One region of the Lacrimispora sp. 38-1 genome, then DNA from elsewhere that is predicted to be linked to it. Evidence: a T-box and tRNA genes for the amino acid it is inferred to sense, from the RefSeq annotation. Region 1 holds a T-box; the other holds one or more tRNA genes.

Region 1 (11,568 bases):
TAAACTGCATTTCCATCTATGATTAATCGGTTTCTCATATATATCACTCTCCTGTAATACTAATATATGCGGCTGCATATATTGTCAACAAGAAAAGTAAGGATCTCTTGAAATGAATAACGATCAAAATGTCCATGCAAATGAATTAGACTCCCGTATCGGCGATAATCATCTTGATATGATGAAGGCTGCCCTGCCTTATATGAATGTTCCCCAGCAACGTTTTATCTCCACCTTTGTCAAATTCAGGGAACTGCAGCGTACCATAAACTTATTTGAGGATGATGAAGTGGCAGCTATGGGAATCTGCTCTGTAGGTGAAAAGGAGCGGTCTGACTCTCCCATCGAAATGTTAAACACCATCAAGCCTTATGCCAATCCTTCAGAGCAGGATTTAATTGATTTATTTATCAACATTTTCCAGGGATTTAACCTGGCAAACGCCTATTCGGAAGTTGTCCCCAGTTCTACAATTCCGCTGCAGGCACAGGCACAGCCGCAATCCCAGTCACAAAACCAGACTCATTCCGACGGACAAAACCGTTCCGGCAATTCCCACCGGCAGAACAATCCATTTGGCAGGATGCCCTTTGAGCAACTAAAGAACTTCATGCCGCCGGAACAGCAGTCACGCCTGGAAACCATGCAGCTTATGATGTCCGCCATGCAGCAGATGAATTAAAGTGTGACAGTCCCCCAGCCCGTTTTTTACATATTCACAGGAAAGGAAGCGTATCAACTTATGAATACCAACTGGAAACAGGACCCACGATTAAAAAATATGAATCCCCAGAAGCTATCCATGCTGACCGAATTTGCCAAGCGGGCAGAGTCCGCTCCAAAAGACCAGCTGTTCCCGACTCTTATGAGTCTGAGCGCGGAGGCCAGTCAGAAGGGCATACAGTTCAGCGATGAGGAGACGGATCTTCTTATTTCTATTATCAGTGCCAACATGAATCCAGGCGAACGGCAGCGCATAGAAACCATTCGCATGCTTTCAAAAAATATGATGAAGCGAAATGGAAAGAAATAAATTACCGGTGCCGGGACACAAGTCCTGGCACCGGTATTCTATACAAATATAGTATTTTACTAAAAACTTAGTGTTGCCATAAAAACTTGAATTAGTAACAGTGATAAATAAGATCTTCGAACACGCAGTCTGTATATATAACCAATGGTACAATATATCAGCCACATTTTCAGAACATTAATTGCTAATACTCCATCCTTAACAAATATCAGAATCGCAGCACTGATACAAATACTTCCAAGCAATATGACCAATCTAAGTATGTCCCCAACCCGGAACAATATATCTTTGAATTTTGTACGACTGGAAAAATACATGATACCATCTGAGTATATTCCTTTACCTTTTATAATATCGTGAAGATCACCTGTAAAATATAACAGAAAAATAAAATTCAACGCTAGGTAAAGCGCTATACTCAACTGATTGAAATATAAATCCCCTTTGTTTATCAATAATATTTTCAGCACCAGACTGATTACAGAAAGAACAAGTAATATTGAAATAAGAGCTGTAGATTTTTTTATGTGAATGCCAGGTAATTTACTTTGTTTTTTTACAATCATATCTGATTTCAATTCATCAGCGTCACTGGAGGGAATTCCAAATATGATACAATGATTGTTCTGGCATAGAATTTCCATTTTCTCAGCTTTCATTTCTTCAATTTGTGCATCTGTTTTATCATCTAGATGTTTGTGATAAATAACGCAAGACTTTGGTGCCCTGGCTTTTTCATAAAAAAATTTTAATATATTGCAGGATTCTCCTATTATACCGCAAATATGATATCCCTCTGCCATCTGCTTTTCTATCATTTCAGTCAAAGCGGCATTCTCATAAAATTGATAATTATTATATACAATTTTGCATTTGTTTTTCTGTCTCTCAAACATTGGAATCAATCCTCCTTCGCTTTGATTGAATTCTATCATTCAGCATATACCCGATGCGAAGAGTTATCAACCCAAATGCCAAAATTATATACATTGAGTGCCAAAATTAGCATATACCCCTGAAACATGCATTGAAGCTTTGAAGCAAAATAAGGACACTACAGCTGTACTTCTTCAGTCATAGTGTCCTTACTTAATGCTTAGAATTTTTTCTTAAAACTATTTACAGACAATATTTATAATCCTTCCGGGAACATAAATTTCCTTCACAATAGCCCCAGTAATCTTATCCGGAATCAGTGCTTTGCCCGCTTCAATTGCATCTTCCTTTGAAACATCTGCCGGAAGTTTTACCACAGCTCTTGTTTTTCCATTCACCTGAACGGCAACTTCGATTTCATCCTCTTTCATGGCCTCTTCACTCCACTCCGGCCATGTTGCATGGAACACGGAATCTGTGCCGCCAAGCTGCTGCCACAGTTCCTCTCCGATATGAGGGGCAAATGGTGCGAGAAGAATTACAAAGGTCTTTAATGTCTCTTTATCAATGCCGCCGGCTGTTTTTGCAAGCTCGATCAGTTTATTGTTATATTCCATAAAGCCGGAAATAACCGTATTTAAGTTAAACTGGTTGAAACGCTGTTCAATATCAAATACCAGTTTGTTGCGAAGACGGATCATTTCCTTTGTGGCTGCCACGTTCTGACCGCAGTTGTCTGATACCAGATTATAGAAACGGTTTAAGAAACGGCTGACACCTTCAATTCCTCTGTCATCCCACTCTGCATCTAACTCCGGCGGTCCTACAAAGAGCTCATACATACGGAGAGAATCACATCCATAATCCTGAACAAGCTCGTCGGGAGATACCACATTGCCCTTTGATTTGCTCATCTTAATTCCGTTTTTACCTGTAATCATTCCCTGATTAAACAGTTTGGTAAACGGCTCATCAAAATCCACCACACCGATGTCAGATAAAAACTTGGTGTAGAAACGGGAATAAAGAAGATGGAGAACCGCATGCTCCACACCCCCGATATACATATCAACAGGAAGATATTTATCTGCCTTTTCCCTGGATACCAGTTCCTTATCATTGTGGCTGTCTACGTAACGGAGGAAATACCAGGAAGAACCCGCCCACTGAGGCATGGTATTTGTCTCTCTCTTTGCAGCTGCACCACATACCGGACAGGTGGTGTTTACCCACTCGTCAATATCAGCAAGAGGAGATTCTCCTGTACCAGTGGGCTGATAGCTTTCCACTTCCGGAAGAGTGAGAGGAAGCTGGTCTTCCGGTACCGGAACATTGCCGCAGTGAGGGCAGTGAATGATCGGAATCGGCTCACCCCAGTAACGCTGTCTGGAAAATACCCAGTCACGAAGCTTGAAGTTCACCGTTTTCCTGCCAAGGCCTCTTGCTTCGATCATGGCAGGTGCTTCCTTTTTAAGAACTGCTGATTCCATGCCGTTCCATTCTCCGGAATTGATCATGGTTCCGTTTGCCTCTGTATAGGCCTCTGTCATGTTCTCAATTTCTTTGCCGTCTTTTGCAATTACCTGAATGATGGGGATATTGAATTTGGTTGCAAATTCAAAGTCTCTGTCATCATGAGCCGGAACGCACATGATTGCGCCTGTACCGTAGTCACCAAGTACGTAATCGGAAATCCAGATCGGAACCTTTGCACCGCTTAATGGATTCATGGCATAGCTGCCAGTAAATACACCGGTTTTTTCCTTATCCTGCAGACGGTCAACATTGGATTTCATGGATGCATCATAGATATACTGGTCCACTGCTGCTTTTGTTTCCGGTACTGCAAGGGAAGACGCAAGCGCATGCTCCGGTGCGAGCACCATAAAGGTTGCTCCGTATAACGTATCAGGTCTTGTGGTGTAAACCGTAATGGCCTCTTCCCGTCCTTCTACTTTAAAGTCTACTTCTGCACCGTAAGATTTTCCAATCCAGTCCGTCTGCATCTTCTTAACCTTTTCCGGCCAGTCAAGCTTATCCAGGTCATTTAAAAGGCGGTCTGCATAAGCAGTGATTTTTAACATCCACTGCCTTAAGTTCTTTTTCGTTACTGTGGTTCCACAGCGCTCGCAGCAGCCGTTTACCACTTCCTCATTGGCAAGACCAGTTTTACAGGAAGGACACCAGTTAATGGGGAATTCCTTTTCATAAGCCAGACCCTTCTTAAACATCTGGACAAAAATCCACTGAGTCCATTTGTAAAATGCCGGATCTGTGGTATTGACTTCCATATCCCAGTCATAAACAGCAGCAATCTCATTAATCTGTCTTTTAATATTGCTCACATTCTCAGCTGTAGATTTTGCCGGATGGACACCCATTTTAATTGCATAATTTTCTGCCGGAAGACCAAACGCATCCCAGCCCATTGGGTGAATGACATAATGACCCTTTAAAATCTGATAACGGCTCCATACGTCAGAAATTACATAACCTCTCCAGTGGCCTACATGAAGACCGCTGCCGGACGGATAAGGGAACATATCCAGACAATAATATTTTGGTTTTTTTCCATCGTCAACATTGATCGGGTTCTTCGCCCAATTCTCACGCCATTTTTTTTCAATGGCACTGTGGTTATAAGATGATGCCATAACAATATTCCTCCTTTTGTGAAAGGGATTTCCCCTGTTTTAACATTCACGGGTATATCAGCATAAAAAAAGCGCCTCCAACCGTAATAAAACGGCTATAGAGACGCAGAATCTACCGCGTGGTACCACTCTATTTCATACAAATGTATGCGCTCAACCGGACAGACTCTCCTGTCCGCCCGCTGTAACGGTTGGGATTCCGGCTATACCTACACAAAAGCCATGGCTTTCTTCAGTATGCTACTCAAAGGCCAGTTCAGCTGTCTTCCCCAACCGGCTCTCACCAACCGCCGGCTCTCTGAATGCTTCAGACTGCTTACTACTCCTAATCACAGTATTTTTGCTAACTGTAAATGTAACATAATTGCCCGAATGTGTCAACCCGATTTTATGAAAACTCTGCGACAACAAAGGAAATGGCAGACAATACAAAAAATAATATCATTCCAACATTCAAAAATAGAACTTTACCCGCTCCTCTGCCCCATACCGCTTCGTCGCCCTGCCAGAAAATCCAGTCACCCTTTGTGATAAAAAACAACACGATCCCCGCAAGCATGGACCCGTATAGAAGCAGAGCATAGATGACTACAAATGCTAAGTTATTCTGAATAAAAATTGCTGCGACTGATCCCAGGAAGTTAATGATCATATGAAACAGAATGGTATAGCGAAGCCGCCCTGTTCTGGTATAAATGTAACCAAACACAAGACCAATTCCAAATGCATAGAAGAACTGATAAAAATTCCCATGGCAGAGCCCAAAAATCACGGCAGATACCAGAATAGCAGCTTTATCTCCATATCTTCGGATGCGGTCAATCAAGAGTCTGCGAAAGAGAAATTCTTCACAGACCGGCGCCATAACCACCATAATTGCAAAGATAGTTCCTGTATTCAGTCCTTTAAGCACTTCCTCAACCGGATTGATCATGGGCTTTCCTTCCAGAGCACTGATGACAGTCATGAGAAGCCGTCCCAATAAATTTCCGGCAATCAATGCGCTGATGCAGATAAAAAAAGAACAGATCAACAGCTTTTTTCCCGCGCTCCGGCTTACCGGTTTATGGGTGACAGGCATATTTTTAATAATTAAAAATAAAACCAGCCCTCCTGCTGCATAATTTGCCAGAGAAGCAGCAAACAGATACCAGCCCCGTGGCAAATTAAAAATTCCAGCCTGATCAAATACATGAATCATTACTTTTAAAGCTATCTGTAAAACAATTGATGCACTAAGAAAACCGGTATATCCGATTCCTATTCTTCCAAAAACTTTTTTTGCGGCCCTCGTCTCTTCCACTAAAAACCTTACCTCCTGTTTAACTGATACCAGTTTAGCACAGATTGTTCAATTACGCAATTCATCCGGAATGCCGCAGCCTGATTAAGAAAAAGGCGGATCCAATTTATTCTTTGGATCCGCCAGTGTTATCACTTCATTTAAACATCCATACGGTCAACCTTGGCTGCCCGTTCCTCTACCTCTTTCTTCTGTACATCTCCCGGAGCCAGTTCATAGCGGCTGAACTCATATTCAAAAGTACCGATACCGCCTGTCATGGAACGAAGGTCTGTATTATAGCCAAACAGCTCAGATACGGGTATATCGGCTTCAATGACCTGCTTTCCATGGTGATTGGAGTTCATTCCCAGAACCCGTCCTCTTCTCCGGTTTAAATCTCCCATGACATCTCCGGTAAACTTATCCGGCACTGTGACTTTTAAGGATGCGATTGGTTCCAAGAGCACCGGATTGGCGTCCATAAAGCCTTTTTTAAAGGCAAGCGTTGCTGCCATCTTAAAGGCAAGCTCTGAGGAATCCACCGGATGATAGGAGCCATCAGTCAGAGTCGCTTTGATCCCCACAACGGGATATGCAGCAAGGGGGCCCTTTAAGACACATTCTGCAATTCCCTTCTCCACTGCCGGGAAATAATTCTTGGGAACAGCTCCTCCAAACACAGATTCTTCAAATACATAGGGAGTTTCCAAATCCCCGGAAGGCTCAAAGGTCATCTTTACATCACCAAACTGGCCATGACCGCCTGACTGCTTCTTATATCTTCCCTGAACCTCCACTTTTTTACGGATGGTCTCGCGGAAAGCAAATTTAGGCTTGCTTAATTCAATCTCAACTTTATAGCGGTTTAACAGCTTGCTGACCACTACCTCCAGCTGCTGGTCACCGATTGCATACAGAAGTGACTGCCGGTTTTCCGTATCATTCACTGCTTTTAAGGTCCAATCCTCTTCCGTCAGTTTCGCCAGTGCGTTGGAAACCTTATCATCGTCACCCTTTGTCTTCGTCTTATACCGCATATACGTATAAGGGGTGGAAATCTCAGGCTTGTGATATACGATGGGTGCGGAACGAAGCGCTATGGTATCACCGGTCTGTGTCACGTTTAATTTGGATACAGCACCGATATCGCCAGCCTTTAATTCCGGCACTTCTATGGCATCTTTTCCTCTCAGCAGATAGAGTTTTCCAATCTTTTCTTCCGTGTCCTTATTCACATTATAGATCGCTGAATCTGATTTCAGTGTTCCCGTACAGATCTTTAGCAGGGAATACTTTCCGATAAACGGATCTAAGATGGTCTTAAATACACGGGCCGACAGAGACACATTGTCATTGTATCTGGCAGTAAACCGTTCTCCGGTGGAGACATCCACACCGATACATTCATAACGCTCCGGTGATGGAAAATACTTGTCAATCGCCTGTAAAACCATCTTTACACCCTGGGCATTAATTCCGGAACCCAGCATAACCGGAACTATATTGCCCTGTATTACATGTTCCCGAAGTGCAGAAGAAATCTCTTCCAGGGTAAACTCATCGCCTGAGAAATACCGTTCCATGTATTCCTCGCTGATCTCAGCAACTGCCTCCATCAGAGCTTCTCTGGCTATACCTAAATTCTTCTGGCTGTAATCAGGAATCTCACATTCAACATAATCGCTGTTAACGGTAAAGCGCCGCCCAGCCATTTTCACCACATTCACAAATCCTACGAACTTCTCATTCTCTCTGATAGGAAGGTGGAACGGTGCTATTTTTCTTCCGAACTCTTTTTCCAGCTTCAAAAGCAGTTCACGAAAGCTGGCCTGATCATCATCCATATTAGTTACAAAAAACAGTCTGGGAAGCTTGTACTTTTCACAAAGCTCCCATGCCTTTAACGTACCAACTTCAATTCCTGCCTTGCAGTTTACTACGATTACAGCAGCATCTGCCACGCTGATTGCCTCTTCAACTTCACCAACAAAATCAAAATAACCGGGAGTATCAAGTAAGTTAATCTTGATCGGTCCATCCTCTCCTTCATATTCCAACGGAATCAGGGAAGTGGAGATGGAGAACTGTCTCTTAATCTCTTCTTTGTCATAATCGCTGATGGTATTGCCATCGGAAATTTTTCCCATTCTGCTGATGGCTCCGGTCACTAACGCCATAGCTTCTGCAAGGGTAGTTTTACCGGCGCCCCCGTGCCCAAGTAAGGCGACGTTACGGATCTGTTTGGTTCCATACACGTTCATAAACATTCCTCCTGTTCGGTATTTAAGTCTATAACAATATTTTACTAAAAATGTCTTATAATTGCAAGCAAAAGGTACAATTTGCACAAATATTTTTCGACATTTTTCTATTTTTTGATAAAAGAAAAGAGGGGCGCGCTCTCCCTCTTTCTCATTTTTGCCTATTAATATTCTCTTTTTTCCTAAATCCGACTTTTCAGCGCGTAAGACTGCTTTTCTCTGAAGCCTGAAGTGCAGCATCAAGGGCAGTGATCCGGGGTATGGCAATGCTCACCTCAGGCAGCCCATTTCGGACTTTTTCTTCCACCATGCCGCGGAGAATATGGTTTTTCACCAGAAGACTTCCCCATAACCAGAGGTTTAGTCCGCCCGTTTTCATCTTAGCTGCTGTATCATGAATCAGCCCCCATAAGGCATCTGCGCACTCCCGGTGAATGCCCATGGCTGTCTCATCTCCTAATGCTGCTGCCTGACAGGCCAGAAGGGAAAATCTGGCTATCCGGGACTTTTCCATCAGATTGGCATTGATATATTCATCTATTTTCCCCAATGTGTCAAGCCCGGTTGACTTTATAAAAAGCGGGGTGAGAATGGGACTTTTACCCCGTCCGGATAAATCATTTCCAACTGTCCTTAAAACCTTCAGTCCCAGATCAAAGCCGCTTCCCTCATCGCTTACAATATGATTAAAACCGCCCGTCCGGTATATGGATCCATTCTCATCTCTGCCAAAGCAGACAGAGCCTGTGCCGGATACGATTACAAGAGCCGGCAGTTCCGTAAGATAAAGAAATACTTCACAGTCATTCATTACCATCAGCTTATCTGGTAAAAATCCCATCTCTTCAAAAAAGGATCTGCATTCCTGCTCATGAAACGGGGAATCAATCCCGCTTGCTGCCACGCAGATTCCCAGACAGCAGCCAGGATCCAGCTTCAGTTCCATAAGAGCAGGAATCACCAGCTCGCGGTAACGCAGCCTGCTTTTTTCTGCCCCGTCTGTATTAAGGCTGCAGCCAGGAGCCGTAAGTTCACCCAGCACTTTTCCTGTGGGATCACAGACCTTTAACCGTCCGTTGGTTCCCCCCACATCCAGTCCGGCATAATATCCTGTCATAATCAAGTACTCCTCCCAGTTGTCATTTCCATGGCATAAAACCAGCTGTGGTAAACATCTCATTTCCGTCCAGAAGATACTTCTTTAATGAGGTCTGAAGCGATGTGGTACAGGAAAAATGTTCCAGTGCTTCCATGGTAAAATCAAACCCCATGACCCGTTCCAGTATCTGTGGACGTTCTGTCATTACAGGCATTTTATTAAATCTCTGCATAAAGCTGATGAGCCTCCCGGTTTGAGGCAGGATGTGCTCCAGATGGGCATCCAGCATCCAGCTTTCGCAGACAAGAATATGATTCTCATAATATTTTTTTGCAGTCTTTAAAGAGGAATCAACGCTGTCCGGGGACAAATCTGAACCTTCCGGAATATGAACAGCAACCGCCTTCTCTCCCGGAGCAAGCTTAAGCTCCCATTCCTCCAGATTTAATGAGACGGGTGCATCCACGCTTACAGTTCCCTTTTTTAAATCCGCAGAGTATCCGGTTACAGTCCTGTCCTTAAAGTCCAGATAAGTTCTTATTTCTCTTATCATGCTTCTTCCGTTTGTACCGGAGATATATCCGTCCTGATCAATCATAACATCCGGGCAGGCCAGTGCCATAAACTCTCCGGATTGTCTGTTTTCATAGATCAGAAAAGGAAATTCATAAGTCACTTCCTCGAACTGCAGACTGCCGAATCTTCGTACTTTTCCGGCAAGTGAACGGAACACCCACTCAATCCGGTCAAGCCCGGTCTGTCCCTGGTGATATTTGCGGTATGACTGAATCCAGATTTCAACATCCTTTAAAGATTCCCAGACAACAGATTCCGGAATGCCCTGTTTCATTAATTCTTTTTCCAGCTCCGGCAGCATCCAGTCAATGTAAACAACCGGAAGTAAAAAATCATCCAAATGAAGGAGCCTGGCATGCCTGATTCCAAACATCATGGCTTCTGCTGCTCCCTCAGGATCTTTTTCCACCAGCAAAAGCTCACGGCATCTGCTGAAATTTCTCATAAAATAAGCATTACTCTCATAGGCAGCGGAAGAAAAAGCCACCGCCGCCTGAGTATCTTCACTAAATATACTGTGTCTTATCATTGTTATCTGCAAATCCCACTTTTAAGGGGCCTGCTGTTAAAATACGTTGTCCGTCATCAAATACCGGCCGGAGATTTTCTGCATAGGCTGAGAACTCAGCCAGGGTCTTAAAATCCTGGTTGCTGCCGCATACACAGAAGTATGCAATGTCATCCCCATAGGTTCTGTACTCGCATTCAAACAGCTGGTCATCAACAGGCTCCAAAATACCGCTGCACCAGAGTGCAGCAAATCCTCCTGCCTTTCTTCCGAAAAGCCAGTGGCCGGAGACATTGGTTTCCAAAAACTTCGGTGCAGGAAAATAAGCATGTGTAAAATGAATGGGATGCTCCTCCGGGATGTGATAAACAGCTCCCAGTAAATTTCCCTCCTGAACCAGTGCAGGCATTACCCCATTTCCGTACCAATACCCCGGTCTCATGGAACTGGAATCACAGGTTCCGCCCGGGTGATTCGTAAAGATGTCAGTTTCCTTATCAAGGGCAGCATACCACATGTGCTGCTGATAGCCATATACTCCCGGCTCAAAGCAGGTGGTTCCATGAAACCGTTCGTTCAGTGACTTGGTGTATTCACAGGTGGATGTATCCGAATCCGGATCCAGGGTAAGGTTCCTCCAGCGTTTAAATTCCGGGTCCGGTCTGGGGGACTGAACGGAAGTCATGCAGTACTCCGGCGTTTTCTTCAGCCTTATGAGAGCATTTCCTGTGGAATAATCCATATCTGCCGGACGCTCCATAAGTTCCTTTAACCCTTCTGGAAGTTTATAGCTGCTGCATGAATAAAAGCCCAGCCAACCCTCTCCGTAGGAATAAGGGACATCAGGATTGATTAAATTCATCAGTGCCTGGGCTCCCTGCTCAAAGGGATGGATCACTTCTCTGTATACACGTCCCATAGGGGCAATGACAACACCGTCATAGGTATGGAGACACAGCATTTCAAGAAGTTTATCGGTAATCTTTACTGCCCTTTTTGAAATGGCTTCCTCTGAAAAATCGATTACATTTAAAAGCGCTGCAAACGTAACGCACATATAAACTGTGCTTAAGAATTCTTCAAATCCATGTTCTTCCACATCCGCCAGCCATGCTTCTACCTTGGTTCTTCCGAATTCAAAAAGCTCTCTGCCAGTCATGTCTGCCCGCGGGAAATACTCATCCGGATACATCTCTCCTGCATTCATGGCACAGGTATAGAACATAAGAGAATGGTTTTCGCTCCAGAAGCACATGGCGTCAGATCCTTTTTGATC
Region 2 (11,568 bases), on a different contig from region 1:
GTTGCACAAATAATTTCAAGGATCAAAACCATTGTCAGAATATACTTTTTCATTGCCTCCCCCTTTATTGACCTATATAATACATACCGTACTCTTTATTTATATTCAAGAAAAAACGCAATAAATCCCGGCATTTACAATCATCTCTTTTTCATTTACTGTAATTACCATAATATTTTTACAGATTATACTCATAATAATATTGTGTTCATCAAAAAACACATCATTATAGACGGAGGTGTCAAGTCATGGATGGCAATGCGGAAATAACAATAGGTTGTTAATGAAGTATTGTTGACTGCTTAAGCCTTAGTTAGAAAAATGTCTCCATATTAATCTTGGGGGCATTTTTCATTATAACCCGTGATAAACATCTATAAAACATAGTAATAAGGGCAAATATCCTCAAATTGACCATCTTTCATGCAAAATCCCCCCGGAATTGTTCCAAGTTGTTTAAAACCAAGCCGTTCATATAAATGCCTTGCATGCTTATTAGTTGAAACCACAGCATTAAATTGCATAATTCTGAATCCACATTGCTTGGCTTTGATAAGACAGTCTGTTACTAACTTTTCCCCAATATGTAGTCCTCTACTTTCAGAGCTTACCGCATAACTAGCATTACAAATATGACAACATCTTCCTACATTGTTCGGGTGAAGAATATATAGACCATATATCTTACCAATTTCGCTATCTTCTGCCACAGAACAACATGTCTGTGATGCAAAAAAGGCACAGCCAGTTTCAAAGGTCAATATATCCTTCTGCGGAAAAGCATTCCCCTCCTCAACAACCTCATTCCATATGGGAATCATAGAATTAACATCATCAACAGTGTATTCTCTTATTTTAATCATTAACCGCAGACGTCCTTTCTGTTTAAAATTGCGTACAATTTTTTATGCTCTTTAGTAGAATATCATCATACTTACTAACTATCAATATTAGGTTTTTAATGTTTATTAATATTGGGCACGTTTTTATACGCACATAGATATAGTATGGTTTTGAGAAGAGATCGAAAAGAATTTATAGTGTTGTATAGTTTGTTGTATAGTACGTTACTAGCAATGCTAATTTAGGCTGTATTTGATTAATATTTATTCATCTATAAACAGCTAATATACATATATCAGCTATAATCGCTTATAAAATTCCACCATTATTCATTCACAGTTTTTTCACAAGACGTACAAAAATTATTTACATCTTCTACAAACTTACTTCACATCTCTTCTATATACTTAATTATAGAAACAAGAATTACTCCAAACTTGTTTTATAAAACTTTTTTTCATAACTCGCCGGTGGAACCCACATTTCACCGGCTCCTCCCTTTTTATCACCTTTTTCTCTGCCATTCCTTTCCAATTCCCTTATATCCTTTAAATTCAGTTGCAAAGATGCTCTTTCTATTATAGAATAGGAAAAGTGCACCTGGCATATGCAGATTTGGAGGAAATTATACATGAAGAAAAATGCAATCGTAGGACAATCCGGCGGACCAACCGCTGTGATTAATGCAAGCCTTTACGGCGTCATAAAAGAAGGGATGGCTCACGACGAGATCGGCCGGGTTTATGGCATGATCAATGGCATAGAAGGCTTCATGTCCGGAAATTATATGGATCTGACCAATGATTTAACATCGGAGGAACTGGAGTTATTAAAGCTGACACCTGCAGCTTATCTCGGCTCCTGCCGTTATAAACTGCCTGATGATTTATCATCTCCATTCTACCCCGCACTGTTTGAGAAATTCCGCGCCATGGATATCGGTTATTTCTTTTATATCGGTGGGAATGATTCTATGGATACAGTAAGCAAGCTTTCCCGTTACGCTTCCCATCACAAAAGCAGCATCCGTTTTATCGGGATTCCAAAGACAATTGACAACGATCTGATTCATACAGACCATACACCGGGTTTTGGAAGTGCAGCCAAATATGTCGCGGACACCGTTCGTGAAATTGTTTTGGATTCCTGTGTCTACCAGCAAAAGTCAGTAACGATTGTGGAACTGATGGGGCGTCATGCAGGCTGGCTTACTGCAGCCAGCGTACTTGCAAGAAAGTTTGAAGGTGATAATCCTGTTCTGATCTATCTGCCTGAAGCCGCATTTGATTTTGAACAGTTTGCTGCTGACGTGGACAAGGCCCTATCCAAAAAGAGCTCTGTCATTGTCTGTATTTCTGAAGGCATTTCTGATGCAAAAGGGAAATTTATCTGTGAGTACACAGACGAAGTCCGTACTGATACATTCGGTCATAAGATGCTGACCGGAAGCGGTAAAATGCTGGAGAATTTCGTCCGTAACCGTTTTGGTGTGAAGGTTCGCTCTATTGAGCTTAATGTGAACCAGCGCTGCAGCGGTATGCTTGCATCGGCAACAGATATTGAAGAGGCCGTCACTGCCGGCAGGCAGGGAATCATAGCTTCCTTAAACGGAGCCACAGGCATGATGATCGCTTTCAGACGTATTTCCGATTCCCCGTATAAAATGGAATGCGTTACTGTTGATGTAAATGAAGTGTGCAATAAGGAGAAACTCTTTCCTTCCCAGTGGATTTGTGATCATGGCACCAATGTGACAGAGGACTTTCTCGCCTATGCTTTACCCTTAATTCAGGGTGAACCAGACAGGATTATAAAGGATGGAAGACCTCTCTATCTGTACAGATTTTAAAAAAGGTTTATTCACAGGAAAAACGGCTGGTCAGCTTAAATCAGCCGTTTTTGTTATTTTTCTCAATTATGTGTTTTTCTATCAGATCTTCACCCTTTTCCCTATACGAATTACATGTTTTATATTTTTTTTACTATTTTTGTTAAACAGGTAATTTTTTTCATGCTTGCCTCATATGCTTATAATAATAGATATTTTTATTTTCTAACGCACTTATGGGAGAAAGTGAACAATGGACGGAGATGTTTTTTTAGACCGCATACCATGCGGCATACTGAAGGTAAAGACAGAAGACAGATTTCCAGTTATTTATTCAAATTCAGCAATAAAAAACTGGTTTCAGTCTCCTTCCTGTCTTGAAGATATGATTTGTGAATCAGAATTTGGAGAATTTTCAGAAAAGATTCGCAATCATATGGAGCTTGGATCCCGGATATTCAGACTGGAATTCAGAGCCAAAACAATGGATGACCACTGCTGGTTCTCCATGGATTTTCATTTTATACAAGAAGAAGAGTTATTCTATTGTTCTGTATCGGATATCACCTGGCTGAAAAGAAACATGGAAAGTCTTAAAGTTCAGGAGGAGCAATACCGACTTGCAAGCCGTCACTCCGGCTGTATTGTATGTATCTATGATATCCCAAACAGAACCCTTTCTCCTTCCTCAGAATTTACCAGAAACTTTCCAGCCCATTTCACCATGCCCCTTTCTCCGGAATATTTAATTGAAAATGGCATCGTACATGAGGAAAGTATGAAAGACTTTCTGGAATTTTATGAAGAAATGGAGCGGGGTACTCCGGAAGGGGAATGTGTTGTCAGACTTAAGACCGGATCCGGAAAATACCACTGGTTCTCAAAGCATTATTCACTGGTATATACGGAAGAAAAAAAGCCCCTGCGCGGTATTATTTCCTATCAGGATATTACGGATCAATATGAAAAAGAGCTGGCATATCAGCGCTGGGCGGAGTATATGCAGGAACAGAAAAAAGACTGCATCGGTTATTACGAGTACAATACAAAATCAGATCTCTTTGAGGAAATAATCGGAGAAATGACCTGTAATGTTCCCGAGGACGCAAAAAAATCCTTTGCTGATATCATGAATTACATTGCAGAGCATGAAATTTATGAGGAAGACAAAGAACTTTACTTAAATTTCTTCAACAAGGAGTACTTACTTTTTCAGTACTACCAGGGCAACCGCTCTCTCCGGCTGGAACATCGCCGTTTAAGGGCTGATGGCAGTGTCTGCTGGACTCTTGGTATGGTACAGATTGTAACAGACCCTTATACAGACACCATCAAAGCTTTTATCCTGATCAAAGATATTGATGCTTCAAAGCGGGAGACACTGACTTTACACGAGCTGTCACGGCAGGACTGTCTGACCGGACTGTTAAACCGATCAGCTGCCATTTACGCAATCCGTCTTATCTTAAACAGCAGCAAGGGGCACCACATCCTTATCATGCTGGATATTGACCAGTTTAAACAGTTAAATGACAGCTATGGACACCAGTTTGGAGATAAGGCACTCCATCGGGCCGCATCAAGACTTAAATCTGCGCTCAGGAGAGAAGATATCTTCGGCCGCTTAGGGGGCGATGAATTTATAATTCTTCTGAAAGATGTCTCTTACAGCATGGATCTGTATTCCCGCTTAGAAAATTTATGCAGTCTGATCGGGAGTGCCCTGGAACCGGAAGTGCATATATCCGGAAGTCTGGGAACTGCCGCCTATCCGGAGGATGGAGTCACGTTTGAAGAATTATACAGAAAAGCGGATATCGCACTTTATCATGCAAAGAAACATGGCCGAAACCAGTATTCCGTTTATGAGCCTGGTATGTCCATGGCAAATAGTGAATAAAATAAATGCCCTGTAATTCTCATACAGGGCATTTTCAATATGCAGAAGAAGGGACTTGAACCCTCAAGGTATTGCTACCACACGGACCTGAACCGTGCGCGTCTGCCAATTCCGCCACTTCTGCTCTTATAATTGCACAAATTGATGAATCAATTCGTACAATTATAATACTATACTTTTCCAAAATAAGCAAGCACTTTTTTATATTTATTAATTACCATGGGACAGAATGTAAGCTGCAGAATTGATACCTGCTATTGCACCATCTGAAACTGCAGTGGCCACCTGGCGAATCTGCTTCTCCCGAATATCTCCGGCTGCATAGACACCTGCTATTTTTGTTTCCATTTTTTCATTTGCAGGTATATAATGGTCCACAAGATCCAGTTCTTTGTATAATTCTGTATTGGGCGTTGTACCAATATAAGTAAATATGCCGCACCCAGGATCTTCAATGCGCTCTTTTTCTCCTGTAACCACATCCGTCAGCTCCAGTGCTTCCACACGGTCTTTACCAAAAACCGCTGTAAGATTTTTTTCCAGCTTTACTTCTGCATTTTCCAGTAATTCCAGCTTTTTTGTAAACTCATAAATCGCCCCAAGCTTATTCTCAAAATGAATAACTGTAAGCTTTCTGGCAAATCCAGCAAGATAGAGTGCTTCTTTTAAAGCGCCGTCTCCACCACCCACCACGTAGATGTTTCTGCCTTCATACAGATTCCCATCTTTCAAAGCTTTTAAACCCATACCTTTTCCCAGAAGTTGTTTCTCCCCCGGTATATTAAGATTTTTGGGAGAGGAGCCATTTGCCAGAATAACTGCTGCTGACTCATAAGTATTCTGATCTGTCACTACCTTTTTCTCTGTTCCATACAGACATACCTGCATTACAGTCTCATACTGTATATGGACTCCGGCATTTAGCGCCTGGGTTTCCAGGCGTTTTGCAAAAGTGGAGCCTGTTTCCTTCTCCATTAAAGCAGAGTAATGGGTTACTGTGGATACTTTCCCTATAATACCTCCAACCTGCTCTTTCTCCAGTACCAGTACCTTAACTCCCCTGCTGGCCGCATAAATTGATGAACTAATACCGGCAGGCCCTCCGCCAATCACAATCAGATCATATCTCATTTTCTTATCCTTTCTTTTGCAATAGTCTTTTTTTATTGCTGCTTCCTTTTCTGATTATGATTATAGCATTCTGTAATGATAAGTTAAAATTATTTATCTTTATCTTACCATTACAGAAATTTATTATTACAATTAAATCGCACAAAAAAAGCAGTTCTTCACGAATGAAAAACTGCCCGTTAATGCGGGAGATGGGACTTGAACCCACACGATCATACAACCACAAGATCCTTAGTCTTGCCTGTCTGCCAATTCCAGCACTCCCGCATGTCATATTATAGGAAACCTTACAGCTATGACAATCAATAAGGTTCGTGCAGAAGAAGGGACTTGAACCCTCAAGGTATTGCTACCACACGGACCTGAACCGTGCGCGTCTGCCAATTCCGCCACTTCTGCATTGCGCTGTCATCTCTTTCAGCGACAATAGCTATTATAGTATACATGCTCTTTTCTGTCAACCTGATTTTCAATTATTTTGAAAATTATTTTTTTGTATATATTTTTTAAATAATATTGACAATTCTTGTTAAAGATGGTAAAATTACTTTCGTTGTGCGGGAGTGCTGGAATTGGCAGACAGGCAAGACTAAGGATCTTGTGGTTGTATGATCGTGTGGGTTCAAGTCCCATCTCCCGCACTTACTCTTAATAACCAAGAGTTTTTTCTTGACATATTTTACTTTTAGAGTATAATAGGTCATATATTCCTCGATAGCTCAGTCGGTAGAGCAAACGGCTGTTAACCGTTGGGTCGTAGGTTCAAGTCCTACTCGGGGAGTTTTTTAATCACACGTTTCGTGTGATTTTTTTATTGTTTAAAATCATCGCATAATATTTCATATTGAATCATATATATAAATGTACATACCTGTTAAGGTAGTACTTAGGTGCTGTCCCCAGCACCCGCATTTCCGGGCGGAAGTCTCAATCTCCTGTAGACTTCCGCCCCTCTGCGTTCTTTTTCAGTTTTTATTAACTGCAAATCTTATATTACATATAATAATATTAATATAAAACGAAAGGGTGTAGAATATGCCCCCATTCCCACCTTACGGCACCCCTCCAGGCGGACCAGTGCCTATGGGCCCTCCGCCATCAGCCGCACCGCCAAAACCTGCCCAGGCCCGATCTGCTACAAAAATGGTGAGCCCTGGTTCAATGCGAAATTGTATCGGGCGCTTTACCTATATATGGATGAGCAACGGACAGGAGTTCTGGTTCTTTCCAATTCAAATATGGCGTAACAGCGTCTCAGGCTTTCGCTGGGACAGAAGATTTGGCTGGTCATATGCAGGAATATCGTTAAACCGGATCGATATGTTCACCTGCTCCTGACAAAGAAAGCTCCCCCGCAGCCAGACCGTTAAACAGTAACAATTCAGAAAGGTGATGTGGTAATATGGATAATTATATATGCCGTTACGATACGTGCATATTACCTAAAAAAGTGGATGTACCAATAGAACTTTACAAGTCGCTGCAAGGGGAATATTTTATCGGATATGCAGATAACTTGTCTTTTGGCAGCAATACCAGCGCCTGGGCCAGATTATATAATCCGTGCTGCTCCCAGGTAAACTTATATGTAAATGTGTGGACTGTTACAGATATATCGGAAGCTCCTTACCGCGCCCAATTTTGGTTTAATGCAACTCCACCTGGTACACCGACTGATTCAGATTTGGTATCGCCTACCAATACTGCCCTTATGCCTTTGCCAGAACCAAAAATAAAGTTGCAATATGCTTCAAATGTTGAAGGGGAGCCTTCCGGAGGCGTAAAAGCATTTGTTCGCAGGGCTCTACCGGAAGCAACCCTGGTAGAGAGTGAAAATGGTAAACTAATATTCCCTCCGGGAGGTTCTTTATTGATATTCCTCTCTACGCCAGAAGCTCCAACATCTTCTGCCTCTGGCAGAATAGCCTTTGGCTGGTGGGAAGAAAGCATTTATGATACGTGTATCGTATGACAGGATTAATACAGAAAGGAAGCAAGAATTATATTTTTACTTCCTTTCTGTTCCGGAATCCCTTATTTAAGAGGAGATAACCTTAAGAATTTATAATAGATCATTTAATAAATCAAAATGTGTGTTCTTTCCAGTTACTCATACTATATGGTGCAATTAAGGGTCAGAATTTTATGCGGGTATTTTTCATCACGAAAAATTTCATCTTTTATCTGCCCGTTAAAAGTAAAGCCCAACTTTTCAGCAAGCATAATTGACTTATCATTCTCAATAAAAATACAAGCATTTATGTCTCTTACTTTCATATCATTTCGAGCAAATGCACATATTGCTTTCAGCGCTTCAACCATATAACCCTTTCCCCAATAATCTGGGTAAAGGTCATACCCAATATCACAAAAGCCCTTGGATTTATTCCAACAATGAAAACCACATGTGCCGATTTTTGTCCCATCACTCTTTCTTACCAGAATCCACCGATGCTGTGCTCTTGGCTCTGATTGTATATAAAAATTAATAATTTCGTCAGCACCTAAGATATCTGCAATTGGCTCAGCGTCGAACAAATATCGATTTACTTCGTTGTTTGAGAATTGTTCTAGTATAAACTCTCTGTCATGCAATGAGATATTTTTCAGAAACAATCTATCAGTTTCAAGTTCTTTAAAAAACATTTTAGTACCTCCATATGATAGAGGGCTAAATATAACTTCCCCTCCAATTAGTTTTGTTTGTCATACTTACCAAGCCCCTTTCTTTAATATTTATTAAACACCGACAAGTGTTATAACCTATTTAATTTAGATTATCTCTTTTATTAATTCAAAGTGGTAATTATTATACCATATTATTCTACCAACTCACAATATTATGTTTTCATTGTACCTTACTGCGTTAAACTAATTTTGAAGGTGAATGCTCATCAAACCGTGCATTACTTATTTCATTTATTTTTTCGATAATATCCAACAACCACTTCTGTGATAATACCTACAGAGATTATAAAAATTATCTTCCAAAATTCTGATTTGATAATATTCCACAGCGTGGCGTTAGTGGATACTTTTTCTCCCATTATCAATCCCGCAATGATAACAATATAACTTATAATATTTATAATTTTAACTTTTATATCAATCACCTAATCCTTAAAACTGCTGGAATAAACATACGTTTTTGAATACCCTCTATTATATAAACGTTTTAGACTTATAATTAGTAACACTATTTTTCATTTTTTACCTTTTGTCGATATAATATTTATGATGATTTATGCCGGTCTAAGAGCCAGTGAATTTATATTAATTGAAAGAAAAAATGTTAATTTACAAGAAACATATATGCTAACAAATATGAGTAGAAATTACGAATCAAAAACAACTCTTTTTAAACGGGTTTTAAAAATAAAAAAACCCCGTAAACACGAGGTTTTCGAGGTTTGAATCTGCGATTAAGCTACTTTGGATTTTGCAAGCTCAGCTAATTTTGCGAAGCCTTCTGCATCATTAACAGCCATATCAGCTAATACTTTTCTGTTTAAATCAACACCAGCCAGCTTTAATCCATGCATAAATACACTGTAGGATACGCCGTTGATACGTGCTGCTGCATTGATACGGGCAATCCATAACTGTCTGAACTGTCTCTTTCTTTCTTTTCTGCCTGCATAAGAACTTGTTAAAGCTCTCATTACGGACTGCTTTGCTACTCTATACTGTTTGGAACGAGCGCCTCTATAGCCTTTAGCCATCTTTAACACTCTGTTATGTCTTTTCTTAGCGTTCATACCGCCTTTAATTCTTGCCATCGGTCTTTCCTCCTTCTCAACTTAGAATTCTATAAATATGGTAAAATCTTTTTCATTACTTTTGCATTGGTTGCATCAGCAACAATATCTTTTCTAAGATTTCTTTTTCTCTTAGTAGACTTCTTAGTTAAGATGTGAGATTTGTAAGCTTTATTTCTTACAAGCTTTCCTGTACCTGTAACTTTGAAACGTTTTGCAGCTGATTTGCTTGTTTTTAATTTAGGCATTGTATTTTCCTCCTTGATAATGTTCTTTTAGCGTTTTGCGGTTAAAAACATAACCATGCTTCTTCCTTCCACTTTCGATGGTTTGTCGATTGTCGCAATATCGGATAACTTCTCAGCGAAATCATCTAAAATATATCTTGACTTTGACATATGCGCCATCTCACGACCTCTGAAACGTAAGGTTACCTTCACTTTATCTCCTTTTTCGAGGAACTTCCTTGCGGCGCCCATCTTTGTATTCAAATCATTTGTATCAATGTTGGGAGATAAACGAACTTCTTTTATTTCGATTACCTTCTGTTTCTTTTTAGCTTCTTTTTCTTTTCTTGCCAGCTCATAACGATACTTACCGTAATCGATGATCTTGCAAACCGGTGGTTTCGCGGTAGGAGCAATTTTAACTAAATCAAGCTCTGCTTCTTTTGCCATCTGCATGGCGTCTTTGGTTGCCATAACTCCAAGCTTTTCTCCGTTTTCACCAATCAACAGAATTTCTTTATCTCTGATCTGTTCATTAATCATTAAATCGCTAATTGTCGTGCACCTCCATTATATTGTGTGTGTATTGGTCGGAATCACATTGCTGCCTTTAGGCATAAAAAAAGTAGATAGACAAACGCTATCCACCACCAAAGTCTCTACACAGTACACCTATGTATCAAAGGCTATGAACCAGGGACACTTACTCGTGCCGTGGTGAGGCGGATACCTACTTTCCTGTCTGTTGTTTCCACAACTTTTATTATAATACTACACAATTTGTGATATGTCAATGTTTTTTCGCTTTAATTTATGGCTGAAATCATTATAACTGCCCTTTGTAATTAATATAGAAGAAAGACAAAGACCTGCCGGACTTCTGCCAGCCTGCCTTTGTCTTTTTTTACTGTTATCTGGTCTTAAATGTAGCGCATTCTGTATGTCCCGCTTCTCTTGCACCATCACCTGCAATGCCGATATGCTCTGCCGAACAGTGACGGCCTTCATTGTATACGCAGTTAACTGCTTCACAGTCCACTTCCAGCCTGCTCTCCGGTGTTTTGAATAAGTTATGGAAGGAACCGTCTTTGTTCTCATCAAAACTGCCGCAGCAGGTATCAATCGTATCTTTGGCCTGGGAGCCTTCCACAATAATTGCAGACTTGCAACAGCAATTATCAGAATTATGCAAACAACTTGTTACATTGCAGTCCAATTTTGTCATATTCATTTCCTCCTGGAATTTTTATTGAGATTTTCTTTCAGGAGGTATTATGCGCCGCGGGAGAGGAAACTATTCTCATGAATCGTTCTTCTCCCACGGAATCATATGATATTATTTGGATTCTTCTGTTACATTGACCTTTTTAATTTCTTTTGTACGGATCTCCTTACAGATATCGTCAATAAAGTCTGCAATCGGCCGCTGTCCTTCATCTCCGTTAAAACGGCTGCGTACGGAAACCACACCGTCTTCCTCCTCTTTCTGTCCCACTACCAGCATATACGGCAGTTTTGAAAGACGGGCCTCGCGGATCTTATAGCCGATTTTTTCAGAACGCTCATCTACTGTTGCAAGAATTCCGTTTGCTTTCAGCTGATCAGCAACTTTAGCTGCATACTCATGATATTTTTCGGAAATCGGAAGTACACGGACCTGCTCCGGACATAACCAGGTCGGGAACGCGCCTTCGTACTTTTCAATCAGCCATGCAAGAGTTCTTTCATAGCAGCCTATGGATGTTCTGTGAATAATATAAGGACGTTTCTTCGTTCCATCCTTATCTACAAAGCTCATGTCAAAACGCTCTGCCAGGAACATATCCAGCTGGATGGTAATCATCGTATCTTCCTTGCCATATACATTCTTAGCCTGGATAT

The links. A T-box is a leader RNA that pairs with one kind of tRNA and senses whether it is charged. The one in region 1 lies ahead of leuS (leucine--tRNA ligase), so its partner is inferred to be a tRNA-Leu.
Region 2: it encodes a tRNA-Leu, which carries the amino acid that the T-box ahead of leuS (leucine--tRNA ligase) is inferred to sense. The anticodon was not compared.

The regions. Positions count from the first base shown of each region.
Region 1 covers NZ_JBANEW010000053.1:193,304-204,871, reverse strand. The annotation lists gene V7D18_RS13645 (hypothetical protein) at 1-38, opposite strand, end outside; gene V7D18_RS13640 (hypothetical protein) at 113-682, shown strand; gene V7D18_RS13635 (hypothetical protein) at 743-1,033, shown strand; gene V7D18_RS13630 (hypothetical protein) at 1,093-1,929, opposite strand; gene leuS (leucine--tRNA ligase) at 2,149-4,563, opposite strand; T-box leader at 4,660-4,905, opposite strand; gene V7D18_RS13620 (CPBP family intramembrane glutamic endopeptidase) at 4,952-5,866, opposite strand; gene V7D18_RS13615 (elongation factor G) at 6,007-8,109, opposite strand; gene V7D18_RS13610 (BadF/BadG/BcrA/BcrD ATPase family protein) at 8,306-9,226, opposite strand; gene V7D18_RS13605 (acyltransferase domain-containing protein) at 9,249-10,313, opposite strand; gene V7D18_RS13600 (hypothetical protein) at 10,291-11,568, opposite strand, start outside.
Region 2 covers NZ_JBANEW010000058.1:106,502-118,069, reverse strand. The annotation lists gene V7D18_RS16150 (hypothetical protein) at 1-53, opposite strand, end outside; gene V7D18_RS16145 (GNAT family N-acetyltransferase) at 375-863, opposite strand; gene V7D18_RS16140 (6-phosphofructokinase) at 1,475-2,692, shown strand; gene V7D18_RS16135 (diguanylate cyclase domain-containing protein) at 2,925-4,571, shown strand; tRNA gene V7D18_RS16130 (tRNA-Leu) at 4,612-4,695, opposite strand; gene V7D18_RS16125 (NAD(P)/FAD-dependent oxidoreductase) at 4,782-5,738, opposite strand; tRNA gene V7D18_RS16120 (tRNA-Leu) at 5,886-5,969, opposite strand; tRNA gene V7D18_RS16115 (tRNA-Leu) at 6,018-6,101, opposite strand; tRNA gene V7D18_RS16110 (tRNA-Leu) at 6,260-6,343, shown strand; tRNA gene V7D18_RS16105 (tRNA-Asn) at 6,411-6,483, shown strand; gene V7D18_RS16100 (hypothetical protein) at 6,786-7,040, shown strand; gene V7D18_RS16095 (DUF6143 family protein) at 7,105-7,674, shown strand; gene V7D18_RS16090 (GNAT family N-acetyltransferase) at 7,818-8,348, opposite strand; gene rplT (50S ribosomal protein L20) at 9,125-9,481, opposite strand; gene rpmI (50S ribosomal protein L35) at 9,511-9,708, opposite strand; gene infC (translation initiation factor IF-3) at 9,736-10,230, opposite strand; gene V7D18_RS16070 (DUF1540 domain-containing protein) at 10,598-10,912, opposite strand; gene thrS (threonine--tRNA ligase) at 11,024-11,568, opposite strand, start outside.